DNA from 2 places in the Labedella gwakjiensis genome. Region 2 is predicted to be linked to the other one. Evidence: predicted binding sites of a transcription regulator. Region 2 holds the regulator's gene; the other holds the start of a gene.

Region 1 (9,840 bases), 1.9 Mb from region 2:
GGACCAGGCCGGCGACCTCGCGACGGCCGTCGAGGAGTCGGTGCACGGAATCCGTGTTCTCAAGGCGTTCGGTCGCGGGAAGTACGCGCTCGACAACTTCGCGACCCAGGCGGAGAGTCTGCGCGGGACGGAGATCGAGAAGGCCAAGGCCATCGCGGGGATCTGGTACTGGCTGCTCCTGCTGCCCGACATCGCGTTCGCGCTCTGTCTCTTCGCCGGCGTGTGGCTCGCCGCCTCCGGCGACCTCACCGTCGGGCAGCTCTTCGCGTTCTTCGCCACCGCCGCGATCCTGCGCTGGCCCATCGAGTCGATCGGGTTCCTCCTCGCGATGACCTTCGACACGCGTACCGCGAGCGACCGCTTCTTCGAGGTCATGGACGAGATCAACACGATCACCGATCCGGCTGAGCCTCTGCACGTCCACGAGCCGAAGGGGCATCTCGTCTTCGACGACGTGCACTTCCGGTTCCAGGACACCCCTGATGGGCAGCCGGATCTGCTCGACGGGGTCACGCTCGACCTGGAGCCGGGCGAGACGATGGCGCTCATCGGCGTCACGGGGTCCGGCAAATCGACTCTCACGGCTCTCACGACACGGCTCTACGAAGTGACCGGAGGTCGTGTCACGATCGACGGCGTCGACGTCCGCGACCTCTCCCGTACCGAGCTGCGGCGTCACATCGCGATGGCCTTCGAGGACGCGACCCTCTTCTCGGCGACCATCCGCGAGAACGTCCTCCTCGGTCGAGACGATCTCGAGCTGCGCTCGCCGGAGGCCGACGCCGTGCTCGAGGAGGCCCTCGACATCGCGCAGGCCGGGTTCGCGCGGCAACTCCCCCAGGGAGTGGAGACGACGGTGGGCGAAGAGGGCCTCAGCCTGTCGGGCGGCCAACGTCAGCGGTTGGCGCTCGCACGCGCCGTCGCGGCGAAGCCGGAAGTGCTGGTCCTCGACGATCCTCTCTCGGCCCTCGACGTGGATACGGAGGCGCTCGTCGAGGCGGCGCTCCGCCGCGTGCTCGCGAGCACGACGGCGCTCATCGTCGCGCACCGACCATCGACGGTCATGCTGGCCGACAGGGTCGCCCTGCTCGAGCGCGGGCGCATCACCGCGGTCGGCACCCACAGCGACCTGCTTGCATCGAGCGAGCACTACAGGTTCGTGATCTCGAGCCTCGACGACGACGAACCGGTCGTCTCGGCGGGAGCCGACGACGACGGACGACAGGAGGTGACCTCATGAGCTCTGCTTCAGTACTGGGCGTCAGCGGCGAGGAACGCGACGATCTCTCGAAGGCGGAGTCCCGGCAGATCCGCCGCCGGTCGCTGCGGCTGCTCGGCTCGCTTCTCGCCCCGCTCAAGGTCCGCGTGATCTTGACGATGGTCGTCGTCGTCGTCTCGACGGCCGCCCAGGTGGCGGGGCCCGCTCTCATCGCGTTCGGGATCGACACGGGACTGCCGGCCGTCCTCGACCGCGCTGACTGGATGCCGATCGTCGGCATCGTCGCGATCTACCTGGTCACGGGAATCATCGGCGCTGTCCTGATCGCGTGGTACACCGTGCTGAGCGCGCGCATCAGTCAGGCGATCCTCATCGATCTGCGCAAGAGGGTCTTCCTCCACACCCAACGGCTCAGCCTCGAGTTCCACGAGAGCTACACCTCAGGGCGGATCATCTCGCGCCAGACGAGCGACCTCGACTCGATCAAGGAACTGCTCGACTCGGGAATCAACCAACTGGTCTCCGGGCTGCTGTACATGACCTTCACAGGCATCGCGTTGTTCCTGCTCGACTGGACGAGCGGTCTCGTGCTGCTCGTCTCGCTCGTGCCGTTGCTCCTCCTCACCCGATGGTTCCAGAAGCGCTCGCAGTCGGTGTTCCGGGAGACGCGTGTGACGTCGGCGCGCGTCATCGTGCAGTTCGTCGAGACGATGACGGGTATCCGGGCGGTCAAGGCGTTCCGGAAGGAGAAGCGCAACGAGGACACCTACGGGGATCTCGTCGAGGACTACCGTGACGCGAACGCCCGGGCGATCCGTCTCTTCGGCTTCTTCGACCCCGGACTCGTGCTGATCGGCAACCTCACGGTCGCCGCGGTGCTGCTCGTCGGCGGTTTCCGGGTCGTCGACGGAGCGATCGAGATCGGTGCTCTCCTCGCCGCCGTGCTCTACACGCGGCGATTCTTCGATCCGATGGAGGAGATGGCGATGTTCTACAACTCCTACCAGTCGGCGGCCGCAGCGCTCGAGAAGATCTCGGGGGTGCTCGAGGAGCAGCCGAGTGTTCCCGACCCGACGAGCCCGATCGATCTGTGGACTGCTCGCGGTCACGTGGCGTTCGAGGACGTGCGGTTCGCGTACAACGCCGACAGCGTCGTGCTGCCGCAGTTCACGCTCGACATCCCTGCGGGGCAGACGATCGCGCTCGTCGGCACGACGGGTGCGGGCAAGTCCACGCTGGCCAAGCTGATCTCGCGCTTCTACGACCCCACGGAGGGGAGGGTGCTGCTCGATGACGTCGATCTGCGCAAGCTCCATCCGAAGGACCTCCGACGCGCGATCGTCATGGTGACGCAGGAGGCCTACCTGTTCTCGGGAACGGTCGCGGACAACATCGCGCTGGGGAAGCCCGGCGCGTCGGCGGACGAGATCGAGCGGGCGGCACGGGCCGTCGGTGCGCACGAGTTCATCGAGGCCCTCCCGAACGGCTACGAGACCGACGTGAACAAGCGCGGCGGGCGCGTCTCCGCCGGTCAGCGTCAGCTGATCTCGTTCGCGCGCGCGTTCCTGGCCGACCCGTCCGTCCTGATCCTGGATGAGGCGACGGCGTCGCTCGACATCCCGAGTGAGCGCCTCGTCCAGGAGGCGCTCCAGACGCTGCTGTCCGACCGGACCGCCGTGATCATCGCGCACCGACTGTCCACCGTGGCGATCGCCGACCGCGTGCTCGTCATGGAGCACGGTCAGATCGTCGAGGACGGGACTCCGGCCGAGCTGATCGCGGGAACCGGGCGGTTCGCGCGGATGCATGCGGCCTGGCGCGACTCCCTCGTGTGACCGAGGGGTCGGAGAAGGGGGAGGGTGCACGTCTCGCCGTGCGCCCTCCCCCTTCTCGTGTCAGGTGGAGGGACTCCCGTCGGCCACCGTTCCCGGGCTGAAGGCGTAGATCGTGTCGCCGTCGGTGAACGCCGTCCAGCCCCCGTCGCACGAGAAGAGCGATGACGGAATCGTCTCGGGCCACCACGAATCGTCGATCGGAACCCCCGTCTCGGCCGTGGATGCCGACGCTCCCGCCGACATCAGCTCACACGTGCCTGCGACGAAGTGCGTCGGCGACTGGAACGTCAGGATCGAGGCGTGGTCGGCGAGATCCGTCGTGTAGCGGATCGCCGATGCATCGTCGGGGACCCAGGAGGGCGCCGGCAGTGTGTCGTCGTCGCGGAAGCCGTCGATCGCCCCGTACGCGCCCCCGACGGTCGAGCCGAAGGCGAGCTGCAGGCTCGAGCACGAGCACAGGGCTGGGACGATCGCGAGGGCGAGTGCTGCCGCCGCGATGCGCCGGAGATGTCGAGGTGCCATGGTCTCAAGCCTCGCCCGCCGACCCCGCACTGGTCGTCCCTCGGTGGGCTGAAGGGCCTCATCCTCCAGGCCGATTCACGGTCGCATGTCCACGATTGCGTCGACGCGGCATCGACGATCAGATCCAGGCGGACCGGGCGATCCGATAGCCCGATGGCGTCTCGACGATCGGGGTGCGCTCGGCGAGGTAGTGGGGGAGCGCCTCCTGCTCGAGGCCCCGCGGCGGGAAGCCGCCGGATCTCACGACGCGCCACCAGGGCACTGTCGATCCGGCGTGAGCCATGACCCGTCCGACGCCGCGGGCGGATCGGGACCCGATGGCGGCGGCGACGACGCCGTAGCTCATGACGTGACCGGACGGGATGGCCGCGACGACGGCGAGGACCTCCTCGACGAACTCGTCACCGCTCGGCGGCCCGTCGTCCTCGGGGGCCACGAAGGCCGAGGGCCCGTTCAGAGCGTGAGTTCCGCGATCGTCTCGCCGTAGGAGGTCTCTCCGACCGGGGCGAAGCCGACCCGGAGGAAGAACGCCTCCGGTCCGCTCTCGCCCGGCTCGTAGATGACGTCGAGGTGGTTGAAGCCGCGAGCCGTGGCCTCGGAGCGGAGCGCCTCGACCGCGAACGTACCGATACCGCGGCCCTGGTCGTCCGCGTCGACGTTGATGCGCCAGAGGATGCTGCGGAACTCGTCCTGCGGGGCGTTCGGATCGAAATTGCCTTGAATGAATCCCACGACCTCGTCGCCGTCGAGGATCACCCGCTGCCAGCTCGTGGTCGGATCGACGACCGCGGCGGCGACGGCGTACGAGACGGGGGCGACGAACTGCTCCTGGCCGGGTTTGAGCGAGAGCGCGTTGACCGCGACGATCGTGGACGCCGACAGTTCCTCGAGTCTCAGCTCAGCCATGTCCCCAGGCTAGCGTGGAGGGCCGTCGCCGCGGAAGGACGAGACCGTAACGCGACGACGCCGTGCACTGGAGATGTCTCGACATCGAGATATCTCGGCCGCGCGGTAAGCTGGTGCGGCGAGATCCGCCCGTAATCCCTCAGGAGTTGCTTTGTCGAAAATCAAGGTTGAAGGCACCGTCGTCGAACTCGACGGCGACGAGATGACCCGCATCATCTGGCAGGCCATCAAGGACACCCTCATCCACCCGTACCTCGACGTGAACCTCGAGTACTACGACCTCGGTATCGAGAAGCGCGACGAGACCGACGACCAGATCACCATCGATGCAGCCGAGGCCATCAAGAAGCACGGCGTCGGCGTCAAGTGCGCCACCATCACGCCAGACGAGGCGCGTGTCGAGGAATTCGGCCTCAAGAAGATGTGGCGCTCGCCCAACGGCACCATCCGCAACATCCTCGGCGGCGTGATCTTCCGTGAGCCGATCATCATCTCGAACATCCCGCGCCTCGTCCCCGGGTGGAACAAGCCGATCATCATCGGCCGCCACGCGTTCGGCGACCAGTACCGCGCCACCGACTTCCGGTTCGCCGGCCAGGGCAAGCTCACGGTCGAGTTCACCCCGGACGACGGCTCGGAGCCGCAGAAGTTCGAGGTCTTCCAGTCGCCCGGCGACGGCATCGCCCAGGTGCAGTACAACCTCGACGCGTCGATCCGCGACTTCGCTCGCGCGAGCCTCAACTATGGCCTCACCCGCAACTACCCGGTCTACCTCTCCACCAAGAACACGATCCTCAAGGCGTACGACGGCCGCTTCAAGGACATCTTCGAGGAGATCTTCCAGGCCGAGTTCAAGGAGCGGTTCGACGCCGCCGGGCTCACATACGAGCACCGTCTCATCGACGACATGGTCGCGTCGGCCATGAAGTGGGAGGGCGGATACGTCTGGGCCTGCAAGAACTACGACGGCGACGTCCAGTCCGACACCGTCGCGCAGGGCTTCGGCTCGCTCGGCCTCATGACGAGCGTCCTCGCGACGCCGGACGGAAAGGTCGTCGAGGCGGAGGCCGCCCACGGCACCGTGACGCGTCACTACCGCCAGCACCAGCAGGGCAAGCCCACGTCGACGAACCCGATCGCCTCGATCTTCGCCTGGACCCGCGGGCTGCAGCACCGCGGCAAGCTCGACGGCAACCAGGAGCTCATCGACTTCGCGTCGACGCTCGAGGACGTCGTCATCAAGACGGTCGAGTCGGGCAAGATGACGAAGGACCTCGCGCTCCTCGTCGGCCCGGACCAGCCGTACCAGACGACCGAGGAGTTCCTCGCGACCCTCGACACCAACCTGCAGGAGCGCATGGCCGCCTAGTCGGTCATGCCGCAGCACGACGAAGCCCCTCCCCGGTTGCCGGGGAGGGGCTTCGTCGTTGCGCGATTCGGGTGGAGCGTCAGGATGCTTCGTTCACCTGGAGCGTCGCCTCGTCGCGCCGCTCTGACGCAGAGCCGACGGCGATCTTGCGCGGCTTCGCCTTCTCGCTCACCGGGATGGTCACGGAGAGCACGCCGTTGTCGTAGTGCGCCGTGATGTTCTCGGTGTCGATGCCCTGGCCGAGGTTGAGCTGGCGCAGGAAGGAACCCGACTCGCGTTCCTTCGCGAGCCAGGACACGCCCTCGCCCGTGGTGAGGGTGCGCTCGGCACGGATGGTCAGCAGCTGACCGTCGACGTCGATGTCCACCGAGCCGGGGTCGATACCCGGGAGGTCGGCTGCGAGGACGTAGTGGTCGCCGTCGCGGTAGAGGTCCATCGGCATCAGGCGCGGTCCCCGGCGGGTGTCGAGGAATGCACCGGCGACGCGGTCGAGCTCGCGGAACGGATCGAAGTTCATGGCCATCGTTTTCTCCTTCGTCGGGGCCGCATGGGGCGGCCGGATCGGCTGGTTCATGAAGTTGAGTCGATGTGACTCAACCTGGAATTCAGATTAGCACTCTACCTCTGCGAGTGCCAGTATCTCCGTTCGCTGTGCGCGATCGGTGCGTCGAGCGCGGGGATCCGGGGATGGGGCGCGCCGTCACGGAGGAGCGCGTCGACAGTCGACAATCGATCCGTCGTGGCGGTCGCCACGCCACCATGGCGCCCGTAACGCGACGTTTACACGTGGCCCTCCCTCGGGGGCCAGTTCTGCGCTAGTTTCGCTCTTGGGTACCCGAAGCCCTCGCAATACGACGCCGTATATGCGTGGCGTCGACCGCATCACATGACGGGAAAGGTATCCGTGAGATATACAGATTCGCGTAGCCCACGAGGCGGCGCACAGAAGCGCGGAGCACGTACGCTCCTCGCCGGCGGGCTTACAGCCGCACTGGCGATCACCAGCATGGGCTTCATCGGGGGGACGGCGGCGAGTGCCGCTCCGACCACCCCGTTCTCTCAGCAGAGCGGGAAGACGACGTACGACGCGGGGCGGTACGTCGTGACTCTCGTCGACGATGCGGCCGCCACGTACGACGGCGGGGTATCCGGCTTCGACGCGACGAAGCCCGGAGCGGGGGACAAGCTCAACCCGGGCGCGAAAGACGTGACCGAGTACACGGACTACCTCACCGACGAGCAGAAGGACGTGGCGGCCGAGGTCGACGCGACCATCGACTACTCGTACACGCTCACGGTCAACGCTTTCGCCGCTGACCTCACGAGCGCGCAGGCGAGTGCCCTCTCCGCCGACAAGCGCGTGGTCGCTCTCGAGGCCGAGGAGATCCTGCACCCCACGGCTCAGTCGTCCACGGACTTCCTCGGGCTCTCGGGTGAGGGTGGAGTCTGGGAGGGCGTCGGCGGTGTCGACGCCGCCGGGGCCGGCGTCGTCGTGGGTGTGCTCGACACAGGCATCGCCCCCGAGAACCCCTCATTCGCCGGTGACCCGCTCACCACCACGCCGAGCGACGAGCCGTTCCTCGACGGCGACGAGGTCATCTACACCAAGGCGGACGGTGGGACCTTCCGCGGCATCTGCGAGGAGGGCGAGCAGTTCTCGGCCTCCGACTGCTCCACCAAGGTGATCGGTGCGCGCTACTTCCTCGACGGATTCGGTGCCGACCGCATCGGCGACGCGAGTGTCGGCGAGTACGTGTCGCCGCGCGACGGCGACGGCCACGGCTCGCACACCGCGAGCACCGCTGCCGGCAACTACGGAGTCGATGCGAGCGTGAGCGGCGTCGACTACGGACAGATCTCCGGCGTGGCGCCGGCCGCGAAGATCGCGGCGTACAAGGTGTGCTGGTCGGGTCCCGACCCCGCCGTCACGACGGACGACGGCTGTGCGTCCACCGACCTCCTGGCCGGTATCGAGCAGGCCGTCGCCGACGGCGTCGACGTGATCAACTACTCCATCGGCGGTGGTTCGGCGACCACGACGGTCTCCGCGACCGACTACGCATTCTTCGGAGCGGCGGCCGCCGGCATCTTCGTGTCGGCCTCGGCCGGTAACGACGGCCCCGACTCCTCGACGCTCGACAACGCCTCGCCGTGGATCACCACGGTCGCCGCGTCGACCATCCCGAGCTACGAGGCCACCGTCGAGCTCGGTGACGGCTCCGCCTACCCGGGTGCGTCCATCACCGTCGACCGCACCGAGGGGGCAGAGCCTCTCGCGGGCGAGCTCGTCTGGGCGGGCGATGCGGCGGCCGACGGTGTCGCCGACGCGAACCTCTGCGGACCGGACTCGCTGAACGCCGATCTCGTCGCGGGCCAGATCGTGGTCTGCGACCGCGGGACGTACGACCGGGTCGCCAAGTCGGCAGAGGTCGCACGTGCCGGCGGTATCGGTCTCGTCCTCGTGAACCCGATCGCCGGGTCCATCGACCTCGACGAGCACAGCGTGCCGACGGTGCACGTCGACGTCACCTACCACGACGCCATCGTGACGTACGCCCAGACGGAGGGCGCGACCGCGACCTTCCTCCCGGACAACGTCTCGGACTACCCGTCGCCTCCGTCTCCGCAGGTCGCGGGCTTCTCGAGCCGTGGTCCCGTGCTCGCCGACGGCAGCGACATCCTGAAGCCGGACGTCTCGGCTCCGGGCGTCGCGATCCTCGCCGGTGGCGCGAACGCCGAGGGTGCCGATCCCACCTTCAAGTTCCTCTCCGGAACGTCGATGGCCGCACCGCACGTCGCGGGTCTCGGCGCGCTGTATCTCGGCGTGCACCCCACGGCGACGCCGGCCGAGATCAAGTCGGCGCTCATGACGACGGCATCGAACACGGTCGACGCCGACGGCGATGACGTGACCGACCCGTTCGTCCAGGGTGCCGGCCAGGTCGAACCGACGAGCTACTTCGATGCCGGGCTGCTCTACCTCAACGACGTCGACGACTGGGCGTCCTACATCGAGGGTGTCGGCTACGAGCTGTCGCCCGACGTCGAGCCGATCGATCCGTCGAGCCTCAACCTGGCGTCGATCGCGATCGGTTCGCTGACCGCTCCCGAGACGATCACCCGAACGGTGACGGCGACGAAGGCCGGGAGCTACACCGCCCAGCCGATCGAGATCCCCGGCATCACCGCAGAGGTCACGCCGTCGTCGTTCACGATCGCCGAGGGCGAGTCGGTCTCCTACACGGTGACCTTCACCCGGACGGACGCGCCTCTCGACGAATTCTCCACGGGCTCGCTCGTGTGGAAGGGCACGGACGGCACGACCGTGCGTTCGCCGATCGCCGTCCAGCCGGTGACGATCGTCGCGCCGGACGAGGTCTCCGGAACGGGCATCACGGGGAACGTCGCCGTCGAGGTGACGCCCGGCGGAACCGGACCGATCCCGCTCGAGGCTCAGGGGCTCGCTCCCGAGACCCTCGTCGCCGGTGACGGCTCCGCCGAAGGCCACACGGGTTCCGGTTCGGGAGGGGACGAGTTCGAGTACCCCGTCTCTGTGCCGGAGGGTGCCTCCCTCGCGCGGTTCTCATTGATCGCGGTGGACAAGACGGCGGACCTCGACCTCATCGTCTACCAGCTCGATGGCGACGGGAACCCCGTGGCGGGCTGGCAGTCGGCGACGGGTTCGGCCGATGAGCAGGTCGATATCTGGGCGCCGGAGGCCGGCGACTACCTCGTGATCGCCCAGGTCTACAGCGGCACGACGGCGTTCGACGTCCGGACAGCCGCAGTGGTCCCGGGTCAGGGAGAAGGCGACTTCGCCGTCGACCCGACCGAGCTCGCTGGCGTGCAGGGCGAACCGTCCACCTACACCGCGTCGTGGGCCGGTCTCGAGCCGCTGACGAACTACGTCGGACTCGTCCTCTACGGAGACACGGGTGAGGCGACGGTCGTCTCGGTCGCGAGCGGGGAGGCTCCGGAGCCGGAGGCCC
Region 2 (9,840 bases):
AGACGCCCTGGCCGCCGTCGTGGAAGACGAAGATCGCGACCCCGGCGACGACGAGGCCGATGAGCGCCGTGATGATCACGGGGCGGGCGCCGAGCCGGTCGTCGAGCAGGCCGACGGTGATCGTCGAGATCCCCGCGACGACGTTCGCGACGATCGCGAAGATGATGACCTCGCCGGGTGAGAATCCGAACGACCCGGCCGCGAGGACGCCGCCGAACGTGAACACGCCGGCGAGTCCGTCGCGGAACACGGCGCTCGCCGCGAGGAAGCCGAGCAGCGGTCGGTCGGTGCGCCAGAGGCGTGCGATGCTCGCGCCGAGTCGACGGTACGACGCGACGATGCCGACGCGAGGACGTCGCGCACCCCGACCGGAGTACTCCGGCACGGCGAAGAAGACCGGGAGGGCGAAGAGCCCGAACCACACCGCCGACACGAGCATCGAGACGCGCACGTCCATGCCCTCGTCGCCCGTCACGCCGAAGAGGCCCACGTCGGGCGAGATGAAGCCGAAGTAGACGACGAGGAGCAGCACGATGCCGCCGAGGTATCCCATTCCCCACCCGAAGCCCGAGACCCGACCGATCGTCCGGGGCGTCGCCACCTGGGAGAGCATCGCGTTGTAGTTCACACCAGCGAACTCGAAGAAGATGTTCCCGGCGCCGAGGAGCAGGAGTCCGAGCGGCAGGAGGCTCGCTTCCGGCGCGACGAAGAAGAGGAGAGCCGTCGCGAGCACGACGAGCGCCGTGTTGACGCCGAGCCAGAACTTGCGGCGGCCGGAGGTGTCGGACCGCTGCCCCGTCACCGGAGCGAGCACTGCGATCACGAGACCGGCGGCGCTCAACGTCCAGGCGAGCCACTGCGAGACGAACGTCTCGCCGCCGAAACCGTCGGCCGTCGTCAGGTAGACCGTGAAGACGAATGTCGTGACGACGGCGTTGAAGGAGGCGGAACCCCAGTCCCACAGCCCCCACGCGATCACGCGGCGGGTGTTGGTTCGTTCGGGGGACTCCACCAGCGGCGTCGCCGGGGTCTGGGGCTGGGGGCTGCCGCTCATGCGCTCAGCGTAGCCCGCCGGGGTGTCTCGTCGGTGGACCCCTGGCGACGGCGACGGCGCTGGTGTCCGAGCGGACGAAGAGCGCGACATCCCGGGTGGGGATGCCGCGCTCTCGATGAGGTCCGGTCGTGCGTCAGCCGTCGCGCAGGGGTCGACCTGTCGCGTCGTTCTGGAAGCTCGGCGACTTCGTGAGGATGAGGATGCCCTCGACGAGCGCCCAGATGCCCACACCGGCCATGAGGAGCAGCCCGACTCCGAGCCACGACGTGAGGAGGCCGAGGAGGTAGAGACCCAGCATGAGGATGCCCATGCCCGTGTAACCGAGGTAGAACCGGTGCACGCCGAAGCCTCCGAGGAGGATCCCGAGGATACCGGCGACGACGCGGCTCTTCGCCTGCGGGTCGTAGTTCGGGTTGTACCCGCCGGGGGCGTAGCCGGGTCCGCCTGCGTAGCCGGGTCCGGCTGCGTAGCCGGGCTGCTGCTGCGCGTACGCGTTGGGGTCGTACTGCGCGTTGGGGTCGAACGGGGGCGCCTGCTGGTATGCGCCCTGTCCGTGCGGTGCCGGCGGAGGAGCCTGCTGGTACGCGTTCGGGTCGAAGGCGGCCTGCGGCGGAGCCTGCTCGTACGACGGCTGCGGCGGAGCCTGCTCGTACGACGGCTGCGGAGCGGGCTGCTGGCCGTACGGCGGCTGCGGTGCCTGCTGCTGGTATCCGTTGGGGTCGTAGGCGGGAGGCGAGGCGGGGGCCCCGGTGTCCTGCTGCTGCGGCTGTGCCGCGGCGTCGTCGTGCGGCGGAGGCACGGGTGGTCCTTGCGGCGGGAGGGGCGGCTGATTGTTGTCGGACATGGCCCACATCCTACCCAGGGCGCCGTCCGCCGCACAGGGCAGTGCTTCTCTGGACTTGAGTCACTCCCACTCAACTTTCAGCCTCACGACTTGACGTCGTGTCACTCTCCGATAAACTTGAGCCATCGGCGCTCAAGTCTCGACACACGGTCAAGTGCGGGCGCCGCAACGAACTTCGGACCGCTCCTCCAGGGGCGGCACCCGGTACGGGCGACGAGCCCTGAGAAGGAGAAACACACCATGGCACGAGCAGTAGGTATCGACCTCGGAACCACCAACTCGGTGGTCAGCGTCCTCGAGGGTGGCGAGCCCACCGTCATCGCGAACGCCGAGGGTCTGCGCACCACCCCGTCGGTCGTCGCGTTCACGAAGGACGGGGAGGTGCTCGTCGGTGAGACCGCGAAGCGCCAGGCCGTCACGAACGTCGACCGCACGATCGCGTCCGTCAAGCGCCACATGGGCACCGACTGGACGTTCGACGTCGACGGCAAGAAGTACACGCCGCAGGAGGTGTCCGCCCGCATCCTCGCGAAGCTCAAGCGCGACGCCGAGCAGTACCTCGGCGACACGGTCACCGACGCCGTCATCACGGTCCCGGCCTACTTCAACGACGCCGAGCGTCAGGCCACGAAGGAGGCCGGCGAGATCGCGGGCCTCAACGTGCTCCGCATCATCAACGAGCCCACCGCCGCGGCCCTCGCGTACGGCCTCGACAAGGGCAAGGAGGACGAGCTCATCCTCGTCTTCGACCTCGGTGGTGGAACCTTCGACGTCTCCCTCCTCGAGGTGGGCAAGGATGACGACTTCTCCACGATCCAGGTCCGCTCCACCGCCGGTGACAACCGCCTCGGTGGAGACGACTGGGACCAGCGGATCGTCGACTGGCTCGCCACGCGCTTCAAGGAGTCGACCGGTGTCGACGTCTCGAACGACAAGATCGCGAAGCAGCGCCTCAAGGAGGCCGCCGAGCAGGCGAAGAAGGAGCTGAGCTCGCAGACGTCGACCAACATCACGCTGCCGTACCTCTCCCTCACCGAGTCCGGCCCGGCGAACCTCGACGAGACGCTCAGCCGCGCCAAGTTCGAGGACCTCACGAAGGACCTGCTCGAGCGCACCAAGAAGCCGTTCCAGGACGTCATCCGCGAGGCGGGCATCAAGGTGGGCGACATCGCCCACGTCGTGCTCGTCGGTGGTTCCACGCGTATGCCGGCCGTCTCTGAGCTCGTGAAGCAGGAGACCGGTGGGCAGGAGCCCAACAAGAGCGTGAACCCCGACGAGGTCGTCGCCGTGGGCGCAGCCCTCCAGGCCGGTGTCCTCAAGGGCGAGCGCAAGGACGTCCTCCTCATCGACGTCACCCCGCTGGCTCTCGGCATCGAGACCAAGGGCGGCATCATGACGAAGCTCATCGAGCGTAACACCGCCATCCCCACGAAGCGCTCCGAGACCTTCACCACGGCGGACGACAACCAGCCGTCCGTCGCGATCCAGGTCTTCCAGGGCGAGCGCGAGTTCACGCGTGACAACAAGAACCTCGGAACGTTCGAGCTCACCGGCATCGCGCCGGCGCCGCGCGGTATCCCGCAGGTCGAGGTCACGTTCGACATCGACGCCAACGGCATCGTGCACGTGTCCGCGAAGGACAAGGGCACCGGCAAGGAGCAGTCGATGACGATCACGGGCGGCTCGGCCCTCTCCAAGGAGGACATCGAGCGCATGGTCCGTGAGGGCGAGGAGCACGCCGCAGAGGACAAGAAGCGCCGAGAGCAGGCCGAGGTGCGCAACAACGCCGAGCAGCTCGCGTACAGCACCGACAAGCTCATCAAGGACAACGAGGACAAGCTCCCCGAGGACGTCAAGTCCGAGGTCCAGGGTGACGTCGACGCGCTCAAGTCGGCCCTCGCGGGCGAGGACGAGGATGCCGTGAAGACGGCCTTCGACAAGCTCGCCGCGAGCCAGACGAAGCTCGGCGAGGCCATCTACGCGCAGGCTCAGCAGGAGCAGGCCGCTCCCGCCGAGGGTGCTGAGCAGCCCGCGGACTCGTCGAACGACGAGGACGTCGTGGACGCCGAAGTAGTGGATGACGAAGACGACAAGGACGCCAAGAAGTAATGACTGAGAACCGGAACCCCGAGGAGCCCGAGGACATCCGTCCGGAGGACCAGGGCGACGGTCTCTCCGCCGGCGAGGGGCCGGAGGCAGACGCCTCCGGCCCCGAGCCGCACGCGGACGAGACCGGCGCGACGACACAGGACGAGGAGCTCACGGTCCAGGACATCCTGGATGCCGCCGAGGCGGAGGGCGCGGAGGCGCCGACCGGCCTCGACGCGGAGCCCGAGTCCGAGCATCTCGTCGACCTCAAGCGTGTGACGGCGGAGTACGCGAACTACCGCAAGCGCACGGAGGCCAACCGCGAGGTGGAGCGAGAGCGCACGACGGGCGACGTCGTGAAGCTCCTGCTCCCGGTGCTCGACGATCTCGACCGCGCCGAGAAGCACGGCGACCTGCAGGGCGACGCACCGTTCGCGCAGATCGCCACGAAGCTCCGCTCGTCGGTGGAGCGGCTCGGGCTCCGTCCGTTCGCGGCGAAGGGCGAGGCGTTCGACCCGAACATCCACGAGGCGATCTTCCAGCAGCCGAGCCCCGACGCGACGTCGGAGACGATCCTCGACGTGGTGGAGACGGGATACTTCGTGGGAGGCACTCTGCTGCGAGCGGCGAAAGTCGTCGTGCAGGTGCCCGCTAACTGAACGAGGACGAACACATGGCGAGTCAGGATTGGTTCGACAAGGACTTCTACAAGGTCCTGGGAGTGTCGAAGGACGTCTCGGCTGCCGACCTCAAGAAGACGTACCGCAAGCTGGCGCGGAAGTACCACCCGGATTCGAACCCGGATGACGCGGCCGCCGAGGCCCGCTTCAAAGAGATCAGCGAGGCGTACACGGTGTTGAACGACGCCGAGCAGCGCAAGGAGTACGACGCCGTCAGGGCGATGGGCTCCGGCGCGCGCTTCACGGCTCCGGGGAGCGGCGGCGGCAACGGCGGTTTCGAGGACGTCTTCGGAGGGATGTTCGGCGGCGGTGCTCGCGGCCAGCAGACGAGCTACCAGCAGTCCGGCTTCGAGGACATCTTCGGCGGCATGTTCGGTGGCGGCGCCGGCGGTCGTTCGGCGGGCTTCGGCACGCCGAGCGGCGGCTTCCGCGGCTTCGGCGGTCCGACCAAGGGCCGCGACGTCACGGCGACGACGACCGTCGACTTCATCACCGCGACGCAAGGCGACACGGTGAGTCTTCAGACGTCGGAGGGTCGCACCATCAAGGTGAAGATCCCCGCCGGGGTGTCGGACGGCCAGAAGATCCGCCTGCGCGGGAAGGGCCAGCCGTCCCCGGACGGCGGCGAGGCCGGAGACATCGTGCTCACGGTCACGGTGCGCAAGCACCCCGTGTTCGAGCGCGACGGGCTCAACCTCCGCGTGTCCGTCCCCGTCACCTTCGTGGAGGCCACCCTCGGCGCCACGATCGAGGTGCCGACGCTCGGTGGCGACCCCGTCAAGCTGCGGGTCGCCCCGGGCACGCCGTCCGGACGCGTCCTGCGGGTGAAGGGCAAGGGCGTGTCGACGCCCAAGGGCACGGGTGATCTCCTCGCGGTCGTCCAGGTGGCCGTACCGTCCCACCTCAGCCCGGAGGCCCTCGAGGCCCTCAAGCGGTTCGCCGAGGTGGGTCCGCAGGAGAACCCGCGCGTGGACCTCATCGCCCGCGCCAGGGGCTGACCCGCTTTCAACGATCGAGACGGCCGCGGCGGCCGCGAAAGGACGGTGGCTTCGATGGATGAGGAGACCCCGGTCTTCGCGATCGCCGTCGCGGCCGAGCTCGCAGGCATGCACCCGCAGACGCTCCGGCAGTACGACCGCATCGGGCTCGTGAGCCCCACCCGCACGGCCGGGAAGTCGCGCAGGTACTCGATGCGCGACGTCGTGCAGCTCCGGGAGGTCGCGCGGCTGAGCTCCGAGGGTGTGAGCCTCGAGGGAATCTCGCGCATCCTCGCGCTCGAGAATCAGGTGACGACGCTGTCGAAGCGCGTCCGCGACCTCGAGCACGCGCTCGCCGATCAGATGCTGCGCGCCTCCGGCCGTCTCGTCTTCGCTGCGGGGGCCCAGGGCGACGTCGTGCCGCTGCGCCACGGCGCCCGCGCGCAGCGCCGCACCGAGGTCGTCGTCTGGCGCCCCCTCTCGCAGCGCCCGGACGACGACGAGGACTGACGCTTCGGAAGCGTGCCGATCCCGAGGTCGCTTCGGCCCGGACCCGTCGCACGCCACCCGCTCCGGACGGGGGACTGCCGCGCCACCGCGACTCGGCTCTAGCATTCGCCTATGAGCATCCGATCCACCCGCGTCGTCGTCGTCGCCTCGGCGCTCGCCGTCGCTGCACTCGTCCTCGCCGGCTGCGCGCCCGAGCCGACTCCGTCGTCGTCCGCCGCAGCCCCGCCGGAGGCCGCGTCCCCGACGCCGAGCGCATCCTCCGCCGAACCGTCGCTCGCGGACGTCGACCGCATCTCATTGAGCGTGTCCGCCTTCACGCTCTACGCCGGCGAGACCCAGGTCGCGGCGCTCTCGACCGACGACGCCACGATCGACACGACGATCGATGCCCTCACCGAGGCGCTCGGCGCCCCGGAGACGGAGACGCTCGCGGAGGACGACCCGGCGCAGTGCGCGCAGGCGAACATCACCTACTCGTGGGGGGAGGCGCTCCGGATCGTCGATTACACGGCCGCCGACCCCGACTTCGACACCGCGACGATCCGCCTCCTCGCGGCCACCGTGCCGTCGGCTTCCGGCGCCGCCGTGCGCCTCGAGGGCGTCGGCGGCAACGCCGTCGGCGACGACATCGCGACGCTCATCGAGGACACGCCGCCCTCGGACAAGGAGGGCTTCGAGGTGGACGGAGTCGCGACGAACACGATCATCCTCGAGCGCGATGACCGCATCGAGGACCCGTCGGGGGGCGTGTGGGGCCTCGCGGCGGTCGCCGACGGGTCGATCGTCTCGGTGATCGGCGCGCCGATGTTCGTCAACTCGGCCGCCGACTGCTGACGGGTCAGCGCCCGTCGAGCAACCGACCGATGGAGTCGAAGCGCTCCCCGTAGTGCTGGACGAGGGTCTTCGCGACGGAGACCGAGTCCACGAGAGGATGAGCCGCGAAGGCGCGCCACGCGAGGTCACGCGATCCGCTGCGGGTGGCCTCGATCACGAGCCGCTCCGACGACTTCACCTGCGTCATGAGGCCGAGCATCTCGCCAGTCACCGGGGCGATCGGCCAGGGGTGGACCCCGTCGGCGTCGACCGTGCAGCCGACCTCGACGACCGCGTCGTCGGGGAGCACGGGCACGAGCCCCGCGTTGGCGACGTTGAGGATCATCGTCGAGCGCCGGCCCGTCGCGAGCGCGGCCATGAGGTCGAGGGCCACCTGCTGGTATCCGCCTCCGTCCACGTCGGACGCGTGGCGCTCGCCCTCCTCGCCTTCCGGGCGGCTCTCGGCCATGTAACTCGACTCGCGTTCGTGGCGCGTGCGCAGCCACCCTTCCAGCGGGTCGGCGCCGGGGGAGTCGAAGAAGCGTCGCTGCTGGGCGTCGAGGAACTCCCCGCGCGTCTCGTCCGATGCCGAGATGCGGCCGACGGCCTCGCGCGTGAAGGAGTAGTAGTACAGGTATTCGTTGGGGAGCGCTCCGATCGCGCGCACCCAGTCGAAGCCCATGAGCCGGGCCTCCTCGATGTCGGCGAGAGCGTCGTCGGAGGCCAGGAGTCGGGGGAGCACATCGACGCCGTCGATCGCGAGCGACCGCAGCCAGCCGAGGTGGTTGAGCCCCACGTAGTCGAACGTGACATCGCCGGCCCCGGGCGCCGCGAGCGGGGCCGCTGCGGCGGCTGCGCGCCGCATGAGCCCGATCGGGGTGTCGCAGATCCCTACGACCCGCTCGCCGAGGACCGCCCGCATCGCCTCGGTGACGATGCCGGCCGGGTTGGTGAAGTTGATGACCCACGCGTCCGGAGCGACGGCCTTGATGCGCTCGGCGAGCCGCGTCATGAACGGCACCGTCCGGAGGGCGTAGGCGAGACCACCCGGTCCGACCGTCTCCTGCCCGAGGACCCCGAGCTCGAGCGCGGTCCGCTCGTCGATGATCCGCCCCTCGGTGCCACCGATGCGCACGGCGCTGAACACGAAGTCCGCGCCCGTGAGCGCCTCGTCGAGGTCGTCGGTCGTCGTGATGCGCGGGTGTCGCGCCGAGTCCTCGGCGAGCCGGTCGATCACGGACCCGATCGTGGTGAGCCGTGACGTGGACGTGTCGTAGAGGCACAGCTCGTCGATCTCGACGGGTGCGCCGGCGGCGGCGACGGCTTCGAACACCTGGGGGACGCGGAATCCACCGCCCCCGATGATGGTGAGCTTCATGCGACGAGCACCTCCACGCCGGCACCGCGCAGCACGTCGAGCGTGTCGGCGTCAGCGTCGGCGTTCGTGACGACGCCGGACAGGCGGTCTGGCCCGCAGACGTTGAGGAGCCCGACGCCCGGGAACTTCGAGGAGTCGGCGAGCACGATCGTGCGGTTCGACGATTCGATCATGGCCTTCTTCACGGGCACCTCCATGCCGGTCGTGTCGAGGATCGTCCCGTCGGGGCGGACCCCGCTCGTTCCGAGGAAGCAGATCGACGCGCGGATCTGCGCGAGGGCCTGCTCGGTGAGCACACCGACCATCGAGTTGTAGTTCTTGCGCACGGCTCCGCCGAGCACGATGAGCTCGACGTCGTCGTCGTCCCGTAGCTGGTCGATGACCGCGAGGCTCGACGTGGCCACAGTGATGTGGCGGCCGCGTAGATGGCGCGCGAGGAGAGCCGTCGTGGTTCCGATGTCGATGAGGACGACGTCGCCGTCGGAGACGAGGTCGGCACCGCGAAGGGCGACACTCTCCTTCTCCGCACTGCGCACACGCTGGATCTCGCTGAACGGGACCCGGTCCTGTTCGACGCTTCCGCCGCCGCGGACACGACGCAGGAGCCCGTCGGAGCTCAGGGCGTTCAGATCGCGGCGGATCGTCGACGCCGAGACGCCGAACCGGCCGGCGAGCAGTTCGACCGAGACCTCCCCGTCGGTCCGCAGGGAATCCAGGATCTTGGCCTGGCGCGTCGCTGTGAGCATGGCGCCGAGCATATCAGTCACTTTCGCGCATGATTTGACGCAACTCCGATCATTAACCATGATGATCACTCATACGGTTCCACTCGATGTCGAAGGATCTCCCATGAATGCGAGCACCGCTGGCCCCGAGGTCGACGTCGTGCTCGCGGGCTCGCTCTTCTTCGACATGGTCCTGACCGGCCTCAGCTCACCGCCGTCGCCCGGCACCGAGGTCTACGCGGACGGGATGGGTTCGAGCCCCGGCGGGATCGCGAACCTCGCGGTGGCCGCGAGCCGTCTCGGTCTCCGCACCGCCCTCGCCTCCACCTTCGGCGACGACGCCTACGGACGCTGGTGCTGGAAGGTCCTGGAGGAGAACGAGGGGATCGACCTCCGACGCTCGCGCTCGCTGCGGGACCGGCACACGGCCGTCACCGTGTCGATCGCGGAACACGGCGACCGCAGCATGATCACCCACGGCCACGACAGTCCCGTGTCGGCCGACGAGCTGCTCGCCGAGCCCCTTCCCGCCGGGGCCGCTTTCGCCGAGCTCAGCGGCATGTCATCCGACGGGCCGCGGGAGGAGTGGTGGCGAGTCGCCGCAGCGTCCGGCACGCGGGTGTTCGCCGACGTCGGGTGGGACGCGACGGGCGTGTGGGACACCGCGACCCTCGATCCCTTGAGCGCGTGCTACGCCTTCACCCCCAACATGGTCGAGGCGATGGCGTACACCCGCACCGACTCCCCGCTGGCCGCCGCCCGATCGCTCTC

Evidence for each region. The regulator HspR, encoded in region 2, represses chaperone genes until heat shock. The targets are predictions, from matches to a motif close to AAGTTGAGTCNNNNNGACTCAACTT.
Region 1: CLV49_RS01300 (Hsp20/alpha crystallin family protein) is a predicted target of HspR. The motif match lies at 6,427-6,451, and genes of this name have one in related genera.

What each region holds. Positions count from the first base shown of each region.
Region 1 is NZ_PYAU01000001.1:282,120-291,959, reverse strand. Features, by position in the region: gene CLV49_RS01330 (ABC transporter ATP-binding protein) at 1-1,240, shown strand, start outside; gene CLV49_RS01325 (ABC transporter ATP-binding protein) at 1,237-3,054, shown strand; gene CLV49_RS01320 (hypothetical protein) at 3,115-3,576, opposite strand; gene CLV49_RS01315 (MGMT family protein) at 3,695-4,012, opposite strand; gene CLV49_RS01310 (GNAT family N-acetyltransferase) at 4,030-4,482, opposite strand; gene CLV49_RS01305 (NADP-dependent isocitrate dehydrogenase) at 4,634-5,851, shown strand; gene CLV49_RS01300 (Hsp20/alpha crystallin family protein) at 5,931-6,374, opposite strand; gene CLV49_RS01295 (S8 family serine peptidase) at 6,858-9,840, shown strand, end outside.
Region 2 is NZ_PYAU01000001.1:2,144,792-2,154,631, forward strand. Features, by position in the region: gene CLV49_RS10180 (MFS transporter) at 1-1,054, opposite strand, end outside; gene CLV49_RS10185 (TM2 domain-containing protein) at 1,188-1,898, opposite strand; gene dnaK (molecular chaperone DnaK) at 2,139-4,007, shown strand; gene CLV49_RS10195 (nucleotide exchange factor GrpE) at 4,007-4,645, shown strand; gene CLV49_RS10200 (DnaJ C-terminal domain-containing protein) at 4,660-5,664, shown strand; gene CLV49_RS10205 (heat shock protein transcriptional repressor HspR) at 5,719-6,153, shown strand; gene CLV49_RS10210 (hypothetical protein) at 6,265-6,987, shown strand; gene CLV49_RS10215 (6-phospho-beta-glucosidase) at 6,992-8,344, opposite strand; gene CLV49_RS10220 (DeoR/GlpR family DNA-binding transcription regulator) at 8,341-9,090, opposite strand; gene CLV49_RS10225 (carbohydrate kinase family protein) at 9,194-9,840, shown strand, end outside.